DNA from 4 places in the Bradyrhizobium sp. I1.14.4 genome. Region 3 is predicted to be linked to each of the others. Evidence: predicted binding sites of a transcription regulator. Region 3 holds the regulator's gene; each other region holds the start of a gene.

Region 1 (3,683 bases), on a different contig from region 3:
CGGATGCCTGCCAGAAGGTGGTGCGCTGGGTCGACTTCGCCGAGACCTTCCATCTGCCGGTGGTCTATCTGATGGATTGCCCCGGCTTCATGATCGGGCTCGAGGCGGAGAAGTCGGCGACCATCCGGCATGGCGTGCGGGCGATGGCGGCGGTCAACCAGACGACGGTGCCGTGGTGCACCGTCATCATCCGCAACGCCTTCGGCGTCGCCGGCGTGGTACATCAGCCGGCCAATCGTTTCTCGATGCGCTACGCTTGGCCGTCGGCCTATTGGGGCTCGCTGCCGCTCGAGGGCGGCATCGAGGCGGCCTATCGCGCCGAGATCGATGCGGCCAGTGATCCCGCCACCAAGCTGCGCGAGATCGAGGATCGCCTCAACAAGCTGCGCTCGCCGTTCCGCTCGGCCGAGAAGTTCTGGGTCGAGGAGGTGATCGATCCGCGCAAGACGCGCTCGCTGCTCTGCGAATTCGCGTGTCTGGCCGAGCCGATCCGCAAGGCCGGACCGCCGAGCAATATGTCGACGCGGCCGTAGGGGCGGCCGCAAAGCCAACACGTCATATGCGGGCTTGACCCGCGTATTCATCGTCCGCGGCAGCGGACGGGCAGCTCACGCGAAGAGGTATGGATTGCCGGGTCAAGCCCGGCAATGACAGAAACTGCTACTCGGCCTCGCGATGCACGTCGTGGATCACGATGCCCATGCCGTTCTCAGGCATCTTGATCCATTCGCGCCGCTTCAGCGAACGCTTGGTGTCCTCGTGTCCGCTCGCCCAGTGTTCGCGCATCGAGGTGCCGGAAAATTCGTGGTCCTTGGCGTCGCCCTCATAGGCCTTCTGCTGATAGATCAGCTGCAGCAGCGTGATACCCGGCAACCGGGCGTTCGCCTTCTTGAGCTGGCGCTCCTCGTCCGAGAGCTGGTCGTCGGGGATTTTTCCCAGCGCGTTATGCAGCGCGGTGCGCAGATTGTAGGTCTTGCGGTAGACGTCGGTGTTGTAGCGGGTGCGCGACGAATACATGATGTCCTTGTGCCGGGCCATCACGTCCTGGATGTCGCGCGGCAGCGCGCCGCGCGCCGAGAACAGATCGACCTGGAATACCAGCGAGTTTATGTTGTCTTCCTGGTCGAGCAGGTGCTGCAGCGGCGTGTTGGAGACGATGCCGCCGTCCCAGAAATGATCGGTGCCGACCTTCACCATCGGCAGCGCCGGCGGCAAAGCGCCGCTCGCCATGATGTGCTCGGGGATGATCTCGTCATGGGCATTGTCGAAATAGATGAAGTTGCCGGAGAGCACGTTCACCGCGCCGACCGCGAAGCGCATCGTCTTGGAATTGATGCGGTCGAAATCGACCAGTTCGAGCAGCGAGTCACGCAGCGGCGTGGTGTCGTAGTAGCTGGTGGCGGTGCGCGCACCGGCCGGACTGAACCACGGATTGGCCTGATGCGGGGCGAAGAAGCCGGGTTGCCCCAGCGTCGTCGTGAGCCATGAGCTGGTGAAATTGCGCGCCTTGCGGAAGATGTCGCCGTCCGGCGTGTAGTGCCAGATCTTGCGGCCGGTGATGCGATCCCAGAACGTGTGCAGCCGCTCCAGCCGCCTCGAAGGCGGATTACCGGCGATGATCGCGGAGTTGATCGCGCCGATCGAGACGCCGCAGACCCAGTCGGGTTCGATATTGGATTCGTGCAGCGCCTGATAGACACCGGCCTGATAGGCGCCGAGCGCGCCGCCGCCCTGCAGAACCAGGGCGACGCGATCGCATCCCTCGGGGCGCCAGCCGGGCGTCGTGTGATCGACATCGTCGAAATGAGGGGCTCGCGCATCCATATCAGACACTCCAAAATTCGCGGCGAGAATTCAGGGCGCCGATGACGCCGTGATGACAAGTGCCGCCCCCGCGCACGGCGCATCCGGCATGCCGGCTTGCATGGTTAGCATTGGCCTCCACTGCGAAACGTAGGTCACGCACCTGACGGAAATCCCTCACATCGCTGTCAATCTCGGCCGTTAGCTTCCGCGCGACATTTTTCAAATAGGGGGTTATTGCGATGCGCAGGGAAGATCTGCTCAAGCTTCCGTCCATGCCGGCTGCCGGCCCGAGCTATCCCGCCGGTCCGTACCGCTTCATCGATCGCGAATTCCTCGTCATCACCTATGAGACCGATCCGGAACTGATCCGCGCCGGCCTGCCTGAGCCGCTGGAGCCGATCGAGCAGGCGATCGTGCATTATGAATGGATCAAGATGCCCGACAGCTCCGGCTTCGGCAGCTACACCGAGTCCGGCCTGGTGATTCCGGCGTGCCTGCATGGCGAAGAGGTCAACTTCGTCTGCCAGATGTATCTCGACGATGATCCGCCGATCGCCGCCGGCCGCGAGATCTGGGGCTTCCCGAAGAAGTACGCCCATCCCAAGCTCGAGATCGTCAAGGACACGCTGACCGGCACGCTGGAATATGCCGGCCAGCTCGTTGCGATGGGCACGATGGGCTACAAGCACGAAAGCATGGCGGGCAATGGCGATATCACCCGCGCGACACTGTCGAAGACGCAGATCAATCTGAAGATGATCCCCGGCGTCGACGGCCATCTCGAGATCTGCCAGCTGGTCGCGATCAACCTGACCGACATCGTCGTCAAGGGATCGTGGATCGGGCCGGGCCGGCTGCATCTGGTGCCGCATGTCAATGCACCGGTCGCCGATTTCCCGGTCAAGCGCGTCGTCGGCGCGCATCATTACATCGCTGATCTGACGCTGCCGTTCGGCCGCATCGTGCACGACTACAACAAAGAAGCCGCGGAGGTGGCCGCGCCGACCGGCCTCGCCGCCGAGTAGGGCGGTCGCTGACATAAAACTGTAACAGGCGCGTCCTCCAATGTTGTGACGGAGGACGCGCTTGTCGCGTGGGCGAGGGTTCGAGCATGTCATTTCCCGCGGTTGCCTTGGAGGAGGACCATGCTGGCTGATCCGCCTCCTGCAGGTGTTGCCGGCGCGGTGCTGCGTCCGGAAACCATTCCCGGACTGGTCTGGGCGTTCCGCCTGCACCAGGACGGCAGCGCCGAGCCGCTTCCCATCGATACGCCGATCGAGCCGAGCCGCGACGGCCGGCTCTGGCTGCACCTCAACCTGAGCGACGTGCGCACCCGGGCATGGCTTGCCGCCATCCACATCCCGCAGCTCGCGCGGGATCTGTTGCTGTCGAACGACAAATTCCAGCAGATCCACACCATCGACAATTGCGTCTATGGCGTGTTCTCCGATCTGGTGCGCAGCATCGACGCTCCCACCGAGGAAACCGACTTCCTTCGTTTCGCGATGACCGAGCGTCTGTTGATCAGCGGCCGCCATCAGGCGCTCTGCGCAGTCGATGCGACGCGTCGCGTGCTCGAGAGCGGTTATCGCGTCGAGACCGTTGCGGCACTGCTGGAGAAGATCATTCACGAGGTCGCCGACACCATGGATCGCATGGCCGACAAGATCGGCACCGAGATCGATGCGATCGAGGATCGGGTGGTTGCCGGCGAAACCGGTTCCGAAATGCGCGGCCGACTTGGCCAGCTGCGCCGCACCTGCGTGCGGCTGCATCGCCAGCTTGCGGGCCTGCGCGTGCTGTTCCACCGGCTTGAGCTCAAGAACATGGACAATCTCAGTCCGGCGTTGCGGCTGCAGGCCGGCAAGCTGGCGCAG
Region 2 (3,683 bases), on a different contig from region 3:
GCCTTCATACGCGTTGACGATCCATCCGGCAACAATTGCCAGCTCTGCTCGGTGTCCTTCAGGTTCGCGACCATGATCTGTTCGAGAACCTGCTGATGCACCGTGGGATTTTGCAGCGGACAGAGAACCTCGACGCGGCGGTCGAGGTTCCGCGGCATCATGTCGGCGGACGAGATATACACAGCAGCTTTTGCGCTCGGCAGGCCCTGGCCCATGCCGAAGCAATAGATTCGGCCGTGTTCCAGGAACCGGCCGATCACCGATTTGACGCGGATGTTCTCCGACAATCCGGGCAGCCCAGGCCGCAGGCAGCAGATGCCGCGCACCACGAGCTCGACCGAGACGCCGGCCTGCGAGGCCTCGTACAGCGCATCGATGATGTCGGGGTCGACCAGCGCGTTCATCTTCATCCAGACCGCGCCGGGCCGGCCGTGCTTGACGTGGGCGATCTCGCCGTGGATGTGCTCGATGATCCGCTTGCGCAGCGTCAGCGGCGATACCGCCATCTTCTCGATGTCGCTCGGCTCGGCGTAGCCGGTGATGTAGTTGAACACACGCGCGACGTCGCGGCCGATGATCGGGTCCGACGTGAAGTAGGAGACGTCAGTATAGATGCGGGCGGTGACCGGATGATAGTTGCCGGTGCCGGTGTGCACATAGCTCGTGAGATTGCCGCCCTCGCGGCGCACCACCATCGACAGCTTGGCGTGCGTCTTCAATTCGATGAAGCCGTAGACCACCTGCACGCCGGCGCGTTCGAGGTCGCGGGCCCAGCGGATATTGGCCTCCTCGTCGAAGCGCGCCTTGAGTTCGATCAGCGCGGTCACCGACTTGCCGGCTTCGGCGGCATCCGCCAGCGCGCGCACGATCGGCGAGTTGTTCGAGGTGCGATAGAGCGTCTGCTTGATCGCGACCACGTCGGGATCGCGCGCTGCCTGTTGCAGGAACTGGACGACGACGTCGAAGGATTCGTAGGGGTGATGGACCACGAGGTCCTTCTGACGGATGGCGGCGAAGATATCGCCGCCATGATCGCGCACCCGCTCGGGATGGCGCGGCACGTAGGGCGGGAATTCGAGGTCGGGGCGATTGAGGCGGGTCAGCTGCGACAGCTCGTTCATCGCGAGCACGCCGTCGACCAGGATCACTTCATCGTCCGCGGCCGACAATGCCTGCTGCACGAAGACGCGCAGCTCTTCGGGCATCGTGGCCTCGATCTCGAGCCGGATCACCGATCCGCGGCGGCGACGCTTGAGCGCAGTCTCGAACAGGCGAACGAGGTCTTCGGCCTCTTCCTCGATTTCGAGTTCGGAGTCCCTGATGATGCGGAACGCGCCCTGGCCCTTGACGGTGTAGCCGGGGAACAAGCGGCCGATGAACAGGCCGGTGGCCTGTTCGAGCGTGATCAGCCGGACCGGCGCACCTTCCTTGGTGGAGGGGATGCGGATGAAGCGGTCGATCTTGCCCGGCATGCGGATCAGCGCGTTCATCGCCTTGCCGTCGGAGATCCGCGACAATTGCAGCGCCACCGTGAAGCCGAGGTTCGGGATGAACGGGAACGGATGCGCCGGGTCGATTGCGAGCGGGGTCAGCAGCGGGAAGATGCTGTGGAGGAAGTGATCCTCGATCCAGGTGCGCTCGGACTTGGTGACGTCGCGGCCGTCGACCAGCTGGATACCGACCTTGGACAGGATGTCCCGCAGGTCGCTCCAGATCGCCTGCTGGTCGGAGGCGAGGCGCGACACGGTCTTGTTGATCATCACGAGCTGCTCGGCCGGCAGCAGGCCGTCCGGGCTGCGCTCGGCAATGCCCTCGCGGACCTGAGCCTTGATGCCGGCGACACGGACCATGAAGAACTCGTCGAGGTTATTCGCCGAAATCGACAGGAAGCGGACCCGCTCCAGCACGGGATGGCCGAGATTGACCGATTCCTCGAGCACCCGCCGGTTGAAGTGCAGCCAGGAGAGCTCCCGGTTGATGAATCGCTCGGGGCTGGTCGCGATCGCGGGAACGGGAGGGAGTTCCGCCTCTTTCTCTTTGATTTCAGTTGCTTGTACCGAGTCCATCAAGTGTTGGTCCAATTCGAGGCAGGTGGCTGAAGCGGTCTAGCCGGGGGCCGCACAGACCATGTGATATTGCGATGACGTTTCGATGACATTGATGTTCCGCCGGCCTGCGCCGTCAAGCCGCGGGGATGGTCAGGTGTCCCGCAACAGCTCCGCCGCCAGCGTCCGTGTGACCGGCCGGCCGAGCCGCAGCGCCTCGGTATCCAGCAGTTCGACGGCCTGCCGGACGGCAACGTAGGAACGCTCGATCCGGTTGCTCAAATAGCTGACCAGCGGTTCGTCCACGCTCATCTGGCGATCGGCGCAAAACTTGACGATCAGGCCGCGGAACAGCTGATCGTCGGGCGGCAGCAGCGTCACCGTCGGCACCGCGCGGAGCCGGGACCGCAGATCACGCAATTCGATCTCGAACGCCGAAGGCGGAACGCGCGCCGTGATCAGCACGAAGGCATCGTCCTGGCGCGCGAGATTCATCAGATGAAACATCGCGCGCTCGTCGAAATCCGAAGGCCTCAGGTCCTCGACCACCAGCGCGCCGGTCGCGAGCGCCGTCGGCACCGCGTCGGCGGTCAGCGCATGGGCTGCGGTCGAGCGCGCGCCGGCGCTCTCGGCCCAGATCGCGGCGAGGTGGCTCTTGCCGGAGCCGTCAGGCCCCACCAGCAGCATGATTCGGTTCGGCCAGTCGGGCCAGCCGTCGATCAGCGCCAGCGCGGCCTCATTGGCGGGCCCCTCGAGGAAATCGTCGCGGGTCAGTTTCTCCTCGTGCGGCAGGGCCAAGGCCAATTGACGAGGTTGAACGCTACCGGCCACGCAAGTCTCCAAACCACTTTATTTTAGCATGATCTCCGCGCAAACGCCTTGCGTTTGTCGCGAGGGAAAACCGGTTTCCACTTTTCCGGATCATGCTCTACCGAGCCTCGATCGTGCTCATGTGCCGCACCCACTCCACGAGATAGAGGGACACCGAACCCAAAGTAAAGATCGTGACCAGACCCATCAGGATCAGGTCGTAGGGGTGCGGCTCGAAACCGAAACCGAGGGAGGCCAGCACCAGCGCCGCGAACGCGACCTGCGCCACCGTGTTCAGCTTCGACACCATCAGCGGCTTCATCTCAACCGGCTTGTCGAACAACCATGACACAATCACGGCGGCGACAATCATGATGTCGCGCGAGACCACGAGAATCACGATCCAGCGCGGCACTGCGCCCCAGATTCCGAGCGCGACATAGATCGACACCAAGAGCGCCTTGTCGGCGAGCGGGTCGAGCAGGGCACCGAGCTCGCTCGTCATGTTGAAGCGCTTGGCGAGGAAACCGTCGACCGCGTCCGAGACGCCGGCGATCACGAAGATCGCGAAGGCGATCTCCATCTGGCTCGACACGATGGCCCAGACGATCACAGGCACCAGGATGATGCGGCCGAGGGTGATGATGTTAGGAATGCTCAACTTGGATCGCTTCCCGGTTAGAAGCCTGATTTTACTCGATATCCGGCTCTTTTGCGCAGCGGCCGGGTGTTATCTACATAGTATCGCGGGAGCATCGCCGCGAGCCATTGCGCGGGGGCGGAATTCCTCGTAACCAGCCCCTGATCATCTGGAATTGGGCATGACCG
Region 3 (3,683 bases):
GCGCTGAATATCGGCGCGCGTATCCTTGGTGCCGAAAGGGCCGCAAAATGACCGAGCTTTCTGTCTCCATGACTGCCGCGGGCCACGTTCCCCAGGTTCCGCTTCCGGACGCGCCCCCGAAAGTCACGGTGCGCAACCTCAACTTCTATTATGGCGAGCACCACGCGCTGAAGAACATCAACCTGACGCTCGGCACCAACCGCGTCACGGCGTTCATCGGCCCGTCCGGTTGCGGCAAGTCGACCCTGCTGCGCATCTTCAACCGGATGTATGACCTCTATCCGGGCCAGCGCGCGGTCGGCCAGCTGATGCTGGACCAGACCAACATTCTCGATCCCAAGCTCGACCTCAATTTGCTGCGTGCGCGGGTCGGCATGGTGTTCCAGAAGCCGACGCCGTTCCCGATGACGATCTACGAGAATATCGCCTTCGGCATCCGCCTCTACGAGAAGATCTCGAAGTCCGAGATGGACGACAGGGTCGAGAAGGCGCTGCGCGGCGGCGCGCTGTGGAACGAGGTCAAGGACAAGCTGAACGCCTCCGGCCTCTCGCTCTCCGGCGGCCAGCAGCAGCGCCTGTGCATCGCGCGCACCGTCGCGGTGCGTCCCGAGGTGATCCTGTTCGACGAGCCGTGCTCGGCGCTCGACCCGATCTCGACCGCCAAGGTCGAGGAGCTGATCCAGGAACTGTCCGAGGACTACACGATCGCGATCGTCACCCACAACATGCAACAGGCGGCGCGCGTCTCCGACAAGACGGCCTTCATGTATCTCGGCGAGCTGATCGAATTCGACGACACCAACAAGATATTCACCTCACCGAGCGATCGGCGCACCCAGGACTACATCACCGGCCGGTTCGGCTGACCGGCGCATGATCCGGAAAAGTGGAAACCGGTTTTCCGATCAGATCATGCTAAATTGAGGACAACGAAATCATGATCCCCGGGATCATGATTGAGGGGAGACAAGCGATGGCTTCTGAACATACCGCCAAGGCATTCGATAGCGATCTGCAGGAGTTGACCCGCCTGGTCGCCGAGATGGGCGGCCTCGTCGAGCGGATGATCACCGAGTCGGTCGACGCGCTGATCCGTCGCGACGTCGCGCTGGGCAAGCGCGTGGTCGCCGCCGACATCGAGATCGACAATTTGCAGCGCCTCATCGAAGAGCGCGCGGTGCTGACGATCGCGCGCCGCCAGCCGATGGCGATCGACCTGCGCGAGATCGTCAGTGCGATGCGCGTGGCCACCGACCTCGAGCGGATCGGCGACCTCGCCAAGAACATGGGCAAGCGCGTCGCAGCACTGGAGAGCGACTTCCAGCCGCTGAAGCTGATCCGCGGCCTCGAGCACATGACCGACCTCGTGCTGTCGCAGGTCAAGTCGGTGCTCGACGCCTATGCCGCGCACGATCTGCCGGCTGCGATGAACGTCTGGAAGGGCGACGAGGAAGTCGATGCGATCTGCACCTCGCTGTTCCGCGAACTGCTCACCTACATGATGGAGGATCCGCGCAACATCTCGTTCTGCATCCATCTGATGTTCTGCGCCAAGAACATTGAGCGGATCGGCGATCACGCCACCAACATCGCCGAGACCGTGTTCTACATGATCGAGGGCCAGCAGATCACCGACAAGCGCCCGAAGGGCGACATGACCACTTTTGCCACCACGGTGCCGGGCAACTAGGGCATGATCCGCACGTGCGGAACCGGATTGTCCTCGCGACAAAAGGCTTTCGCGGGGACCTTGCTGAAGGAAGTAAGCGTTTCGGTTTGCGTCTGGGCAACGGATCACCACACAGAAAGAACTTAAACCGATGAGCGCACGCATTCTGGTAGTCGAAGACGAGGAAGCGCTGACGACGCTGTTGCGCTACAACCTCGATGCGGAAGGCTACGATGTCGAGACCGTGGGGCGCGGCGACGATGCCGACACAAGGCTGAAGGAGCGCATTCCCGACCTCGTGGTGCTCGACTGGATGCTGCCGGGCCTGTCCGGCATCGAGCTGTGCCGCCGCCTGCGGGCGCGGCCCGAGACCAAGCAGCTTCCGATCATCATGCTGACCGCGCGCGGCGAGGAGAGCGAGCGCGTGCGCGGGCTTGCCACCGGCGCCGACGACTACATCGTCAAGCCGTTCTCGGTACCAGAGCTGCTGGCGCGGGTGAAGGGCCTGTTGCGCCGCGCGAGCCCGGAGCGGCTTGCGACCGTGCTGACCTATGGCGACATCGAGCTGGACCGCGAGAAGCGCCGCGTGGCGCGCTCGGGCCGCCCGATCGATCTCGGGCCGACCGAGTATCGCCTGCTCGAATTCTTCCTCGAGCATCCCGGCCGCGTGTTCAGCCGCGAGCAACTGCTCGACAGCGTCTGGGGCCGCGACATCTATATCGATGAGCGCACCGTCGACGTGCATATCGGCCGCCTGCGCAAGCTGCTCAATCCGGGCCGCGAGCAGGATCCGATCCGCACCGTGCGCGGCGCCGGCTACGCGCTCGACGACCGGTTTGCAAAGGCCGAGCCGCAGCCGTAACGGCCCCAAACAATCGCAGTCTCCTGGCCCGGTATGCAATCGCACTCTGGGTCTGGACCCTTGGTTCCGTCATTGCTTCGTCGCTTCAGCGCAAATTGCTCTGCAATTTTGTCGCGAGCTCCCCGCAGTGACGGCATCAACAAAAAATCCCCGCTTTCGCGGGGATTTCTTTCGTGCAGTCCAGGCTTGTTTCCCGAGTGCTACTTGATTTGTGGCTTCGCCGACGGCCGGCGGCGGTCGGCGGCGGGCTGGTAGGCAACGCGCGAGTGATGCGCGCAATAGGGCAGGCCGGCGAGCGCCTTGCCGCCGCAGAAGAAGAATTCCGGGCTCGATGGATCGCCGACCGGCCAGTGGCAGGTGGCTTCGTTGAGCTCGAGCAGTGACAGCCGTTGGCTCATCGGCACCACATTATCGTAGGAGATCGGATCGGACTCCATCTCGACCTCGAAGGCGTGCGCGAGCGCCGTGTTGCCGCGCGAAACAGGGCGCGCCACCCGCATCATGTGCTGGGCGGGGCGGGCCTTGCGCTGCCGTGGCGCGGCCGTGGAGGGAGCCTTGGCGCGGCCGGAGAGGCCAAGCCGATGTACTTTGCCGATCACGGCGTTTCGCGTCACATTGCCAAGTTCCGCGGCGATCTGGCTGGCCGAGAGGCCGGATTCCCAGAGCTTCTTCAGCTGTTCGACGCGATCGTCGGACCAGGTCAATACAGTCATCGCATTCTTCCTTTCGCGGAGCGCCGGCCAGTCATTGGAGCGGGCGCTGCGAGCCAATCTGGATAAAAATCCCAGCGGCCAGAATCCCTTAGCCCTCGCCGGGCGCGGTCTTGCGCCCGAACGTTTACGTGAGACACGAAGGCTACTTAGAGGGTCCAGTACTGCCGCACGAGATGTCGTACCCGACAGGCCAAACGCTACAATATGGCGTGACTCTGGCGCAAGAGTCCGCGGCCGTGCGTCCACATGTTCCCACAAAGTTAAGCATTGCGGTGAGGCTTTTCCACCGCACCGGAATGCTCCGGATTGCGCTCGTTTCGCATTGCAGGAAGACCGGCAAAGGCCGGCTTCTGGCGATTGACAGTTACTGGCCGCAGCATAGAATGTTTGGCACGTGCCGCCCGCAAAGGCGGCACGTTTTGTTTTCCGAAGCTGGCTG
Region 4 (3,683 bases), on a different contig from region 3:
GGCTTGGCGATCTCGAAATCGACGAGTGAATCCGCCGCCTCGATCGGCAGCGACTTTTGGTATCCGACGGCCTTCATGGCTGGTCTCCGTAATGGGCGATTGCCTGCCGTCTTACCTGTCGCGCTGGCGTCCTTTTGGCAAGTACTGTAAAAACAGGGAACTAGTCCCTGTTTGTATACTATTGGGAAATATCCGATGAAACGGCAGAATTTCGCCCGGCGGCCAGGCTGCGCGGTCGAGACGGCGCTCGACCTGATCGACGGCAAATGGAAGGGCGTGATCCTGTATCATTTGCAGGCCGGCACCCAGCGCTTCGGCGAGCTGCGTCGGCGGATGCCCGGCATCACCCAGCGCATGCTGACCAAGCAGCTGCGTGCGCTCGAGGACGATGGGCTCGTAATCCGCAAGGTCTACGCCGAGGTGCCGCCGCGGGTCGAATACACGCTCTCCGAACTCGGCGAGAGCCTGCGCCCGGTGATCGATATCCTGAAAGCCTGGGGCGAGGGCCATCAGGAGCGGTTGTCCTGCGCGCCGGCGCCGGAGGTTGTTGTGAAGAAAGCGAAGCGCGCGGCCTGACAATTTGAAATGAAGAAGGCCGGGAGCGATGTCGCTCCCGGCCTTCTGTTGTCGACGACAGATCAGATCGCGTCAGAAGGCGACCTGCGTACGCAGCGCCACCGCGTCGAACTTCGAGCCGACATCCGCAGGCGATGTCGCCGAGGCCTGCTTGGCGATGTCGCCGTGCAAATAGTTCAGCATGAAGCGGACATTGTTGTTGACGTACCAGTTCAGCGCGGCGGTGTAGACGGTCTGCCGTCCACCCGCGACACCGACCGCCTGGCCGACCTGGTCGTTGAGATTCATCGTGCTGACGCGGCCGGCGATTTCCCAGGCGCCCCAGCCGCCGGCGAGGGAGAACGGATCGTGCGGCTTGATACCGCCGTAGGAGGCCGTTGCTGGGTTGTAGGCGTGGTTCTCGCCGGTCAGCACGTAACCGACCTGCGCGTAACCGCCGTCGAATTTCAGGCTCGGCGCGCCGAACGGGGGCAGCCCGGTATTTGCAGAACGGTCGACATTGAACCAATAATATTCGCCCTGCGCGATGAACGGGCCATAGGTTGCTGCCGCCTCGACGCCGTAGACCTGCGCGCCTGAGACGTTGGCGATTGCACCGGTCGAGATCAGCGTCGTTGGATCGATGCGCAGCTCGGGCCGGTCGCTGAGCGTGAGCGTCTGCGCCTGCGTGAGCTGGTTGCGCGGCGGCTGCACCAGCCATTCCGCATCGGCGCCGATATGCACCGAATAGTTGTTGCCGCTGATCGGATTGCCGGCGACGCGGATGACGCCGCCATATTGCTCGGACGTGCCGGCCGGCGAGACGCTTGAGGCAGAGTGGATCGAGCCCGTTGTCGGTCCGGTGACATAGCCGCCGATCCAGAGCTGGTCGTTCCACCAGCGGGTGCCGGCGCCCGAACGGAAGTCACCGGCCGCGATGTTCTGCGCGATGATGCCGACCGAGGCGCGCTCCATGAACAGGATGTCGTTGGAGCTGGTCGCTTCGTCCAGCGTCCACGGGATGTCCATGATGCCGCCTTCGATCGCCATCTTGCCGCCGAACGGCTTGAAGCCAGTGTAGCTCAGATAAGCATTTTCGACGCCGGAGGTGCCGCCGCCCGGCAGCGATCCCGGTGCCGCACCGCCGAAGCCGTCGGACGAGCCGCCGAAGTCGTAGATCAGCGCGTAATTCCAGTCGCCGAAGAATTTGCCGACGATACCGATGCGGGCGCGGCGGAGGTTCTCGCCGCTGTCGAGCTTCTGCGGCGACGTGCCCGCGGAGTTCGGACGATAGTCGTAGCCGCCGACATCCCAGTGCACGCGGCTCGTGATCGCAACGCAGTTCTGTTCGTCCGCGGTGCAGATCGTCGGCCGGTTGTTCGGCAGCGTCACCACGACGCCCGACGGCGCGACCGGGCCCTTCACCGGGATCGCGGCGTTGGCGCTTGCGACCCGCGCGGCCTTGGCATCGGCCGCCTTCGCGTTGGCGTTTGCGCTGGCTGCGGTCGCGGTGTTGGCGTTGGTCTGTTTCTGCAGTCTGTCGAGTTTCTGCTCGAGCATCTTCAGCTGCTGCTTCAGCAGCGCGATTTCCGCGTCGCTGCCGCCCCCGGCCGATTGCGAATAAGCCGGCGAGGCGGCGAGCGCCCCTGCCAGCCCTATGGCGATTGCACCAACTTTTGTCGCACCCATTGCGCACCCCTGTTGTGTTTGAATTCCCCACTCACTCACGCACTGAAAACGTCCTAGGAGCTGATCGTGACTGACGCACGACAGCGCTTCCAGGCATCGCAGTTCCGCTTGTTGTCCGCGGGCAACAAGCGGAGCGGCGCAGTGAGATGACAGCCATCATAGAAGCTTCGCGGCGCGCTTCAACGCGGCCGCCGCTGGTTTTGCACCGGTCCGGCGGAAGCCGTTTATCCGGCCGGGCGCCCTTCAATTGCCCCGCGAACACGCCTATATTCCGGCGTTTCCTCGAGAGGTGAGAATGCTCCGACCTGTTCGCTTCGCTGCCATATCCGCTCTGTGCACGTTGGCTTTCATGGGGAATCCTTCCCCATCCGCGGCCCAGGACCGCCGCGTGCCGTCCTCGCAGGCCGAGCTGCAGCTGTCCTATGCGCCGATCGTGCAGCGGGTGCAGCCGGCGGTGGTCAACGTCTATGCCGCCAAGACGGTGCAGAACCGCAATCCGTTCCTGGACGATCCGATTTTCCGCCGCTTCTTCGGCGTCCCGGGGCAGCAACCCGAGCAGATGCAGCGCTCGCTCGGCTCCGGCGTGATGGTCGACGGCTCCGGCCTTGTGGTCACAAACAATCACGTGATCGAGGGCGCCGACCAGGTGAAGGTCTCGCTCGCCGACAAGCGCGAATATGAAGCCGAGATCGTGCTGAAGGACAGCCGTACCGACCTCGCGGTGCTGCGGCTGAAGAATACCGACAAGGAGAAGTTCGCAACGCTCGACTTCGCGAATTCCGACCAGCTGCAGGTCGGCGACGTGGTGCTCGCGATCGGCAATCCGTTCGGCGTCGGCCAGACCGTCACGCACGGCATCATCTCGGCCTTGGCGCGCACTCAAGTCGGGATCACGGATTATCAATTCTTCATTCAGACCGACGCCGCGATCAATCCTGGCAATTCGGGCGGCGCGCTGGTCGACATGACCGGCCGGCTCGCCGGCATCAACACGGCGATCTTCTCGCGCTCCGGCGGTTCGCAGGGCATCGGATTCGCGATCCCGGCCAACATGGTGCGCGTGGTGGTGGCCTCCGCCAAGAGCGGCGGCAAGGCGGTGAAGCGGCCATGGCTCGGCGCGCGGCTGCAGGCGGTCACGCCGGAGATCGCGGAGACGCTGGGACTGAAGCTGCCGAGCGGCGCCTTGGTCGCCAACGTCGCGCCGAACAGCCCCGCGGCGAAGGCCGGGCTCAAGCTGTCCGACCTGATCGTCGGGATCGACGGCACACCGGTCGACGATCCCAACGCGTTCGACTACCGCTTCGCGACCCGTCCGCTCGGCGGGAACGCGGAGATCGAGGTGCAGCGCGCCGGCAAGCCGGTGAAGCTCACCGTGCCGCTGGAGACCGCGCCCGATACCAACCGCGACGAGATCGTGCTGACCGCGCGCTCGCCGTTCC

Evidence for each region. The regulator PhoB, encoded in region 3, activates phosphate uptake and scavenging genes when phosphate is short. The targets are predictions, from matches to a motif close to TGTCATNNANCTGTCAT.
Region 1: a site for PhoB is predicted at 1,866-1,882, ahead of ABIB78_RS04000 (acetoacetate decarboxylase). Genes of this name have one in related genera too.
Region 2: a site for PhoB is predicted at 2,141-2,157, ahead of ABIB78_RS05580 (RNA degradosome polyphosphate kinase). Genes of this name have one in related genera too.
Region 4: a site for PhoB is predicted at 2,311-2,327, ahead of ABIB78_RS35515 (OprO/OprP family phosphate-selective porin). Genes of this name have one in related genera too.

The regions. Positions count from the first base shown of each region.
Region 1 is NZ_JBNDLA010000002.1:78,528-82,210, forward strand. It holds gene ABIB78_RS03990 (acyl-CoA carboxylase subunit beta) at 1-533, shown strand, start outside; gene ABIB78_RS03995 (patatin-like phospholipase family protein) at 661-1,824, opposite strand; gene ABIB78_RS04000 (acetoacetate decarboxylase) at 2,046-2,831, shown strand; gene ABIB78_RS04005 (transporter) at 2,952-3,683, shown strand, end outside.
Region 2 is NZ_JBNDLA010000002.1:383,665-387,347, forward strand. It holds gene ABIB78_RS05580 (RNA degradosome polyphosphate kinase) at 1-2,066, opposite strand, end outside; gene ABIB78_RS05585 (chromosomal replication initiator DnaA) at 2,199-2,876, opposite strand; gene ABIB78_RS05590 (CDP-alcohol phosphatidyltransferase family protein) at 2,974-3,516, opposite strand; gene purM (phosphoribosylformylglycinamidine cyclo-ligase) at 3,677-3,683, shown strand, end outside.
Region 3 is NZ_JBNDLA010000011.1:57,686-61,368, reverse strand. It holds gene pstA (phosphate ABC transporter permease PstA) at 1-51, shown strand, start outside; gene pstB (phosphate ABC transporter ATP-binding protein PstB) at 48-866, shown strand; gene phoU (phosphate signaling complex protein PhoU) at 974-1,690, shown strand; gene phoB (phosphate regulon transcriptional regulator PhoB) at 1,821-2,531, shown strand; gene ABIB78_RS22375 (GcrA family cell cycle regulator) at 2,732-3,244, opposite strand.
Region 4 is NZ_JBNDLA010000035.1:12,694-16,376, reverse strand. It holds gene ABIB78_RS35525 (zinc-binding alcohol dehydrogenase family protein) at 1-77, opposite strand, end outside; gene ABIB78_RS35520 (winged helix-turn-helix transcriptional regulator) at 196-576, shown strand; gene ABIB78_RS35515 (OprO/OprP family phosphate-selective porin) at 649-2,244, opposite strand; gene ABIB78_RS35510 (DegQ family serine endoprotease) at 2,594-3,683, shown strand, end outside.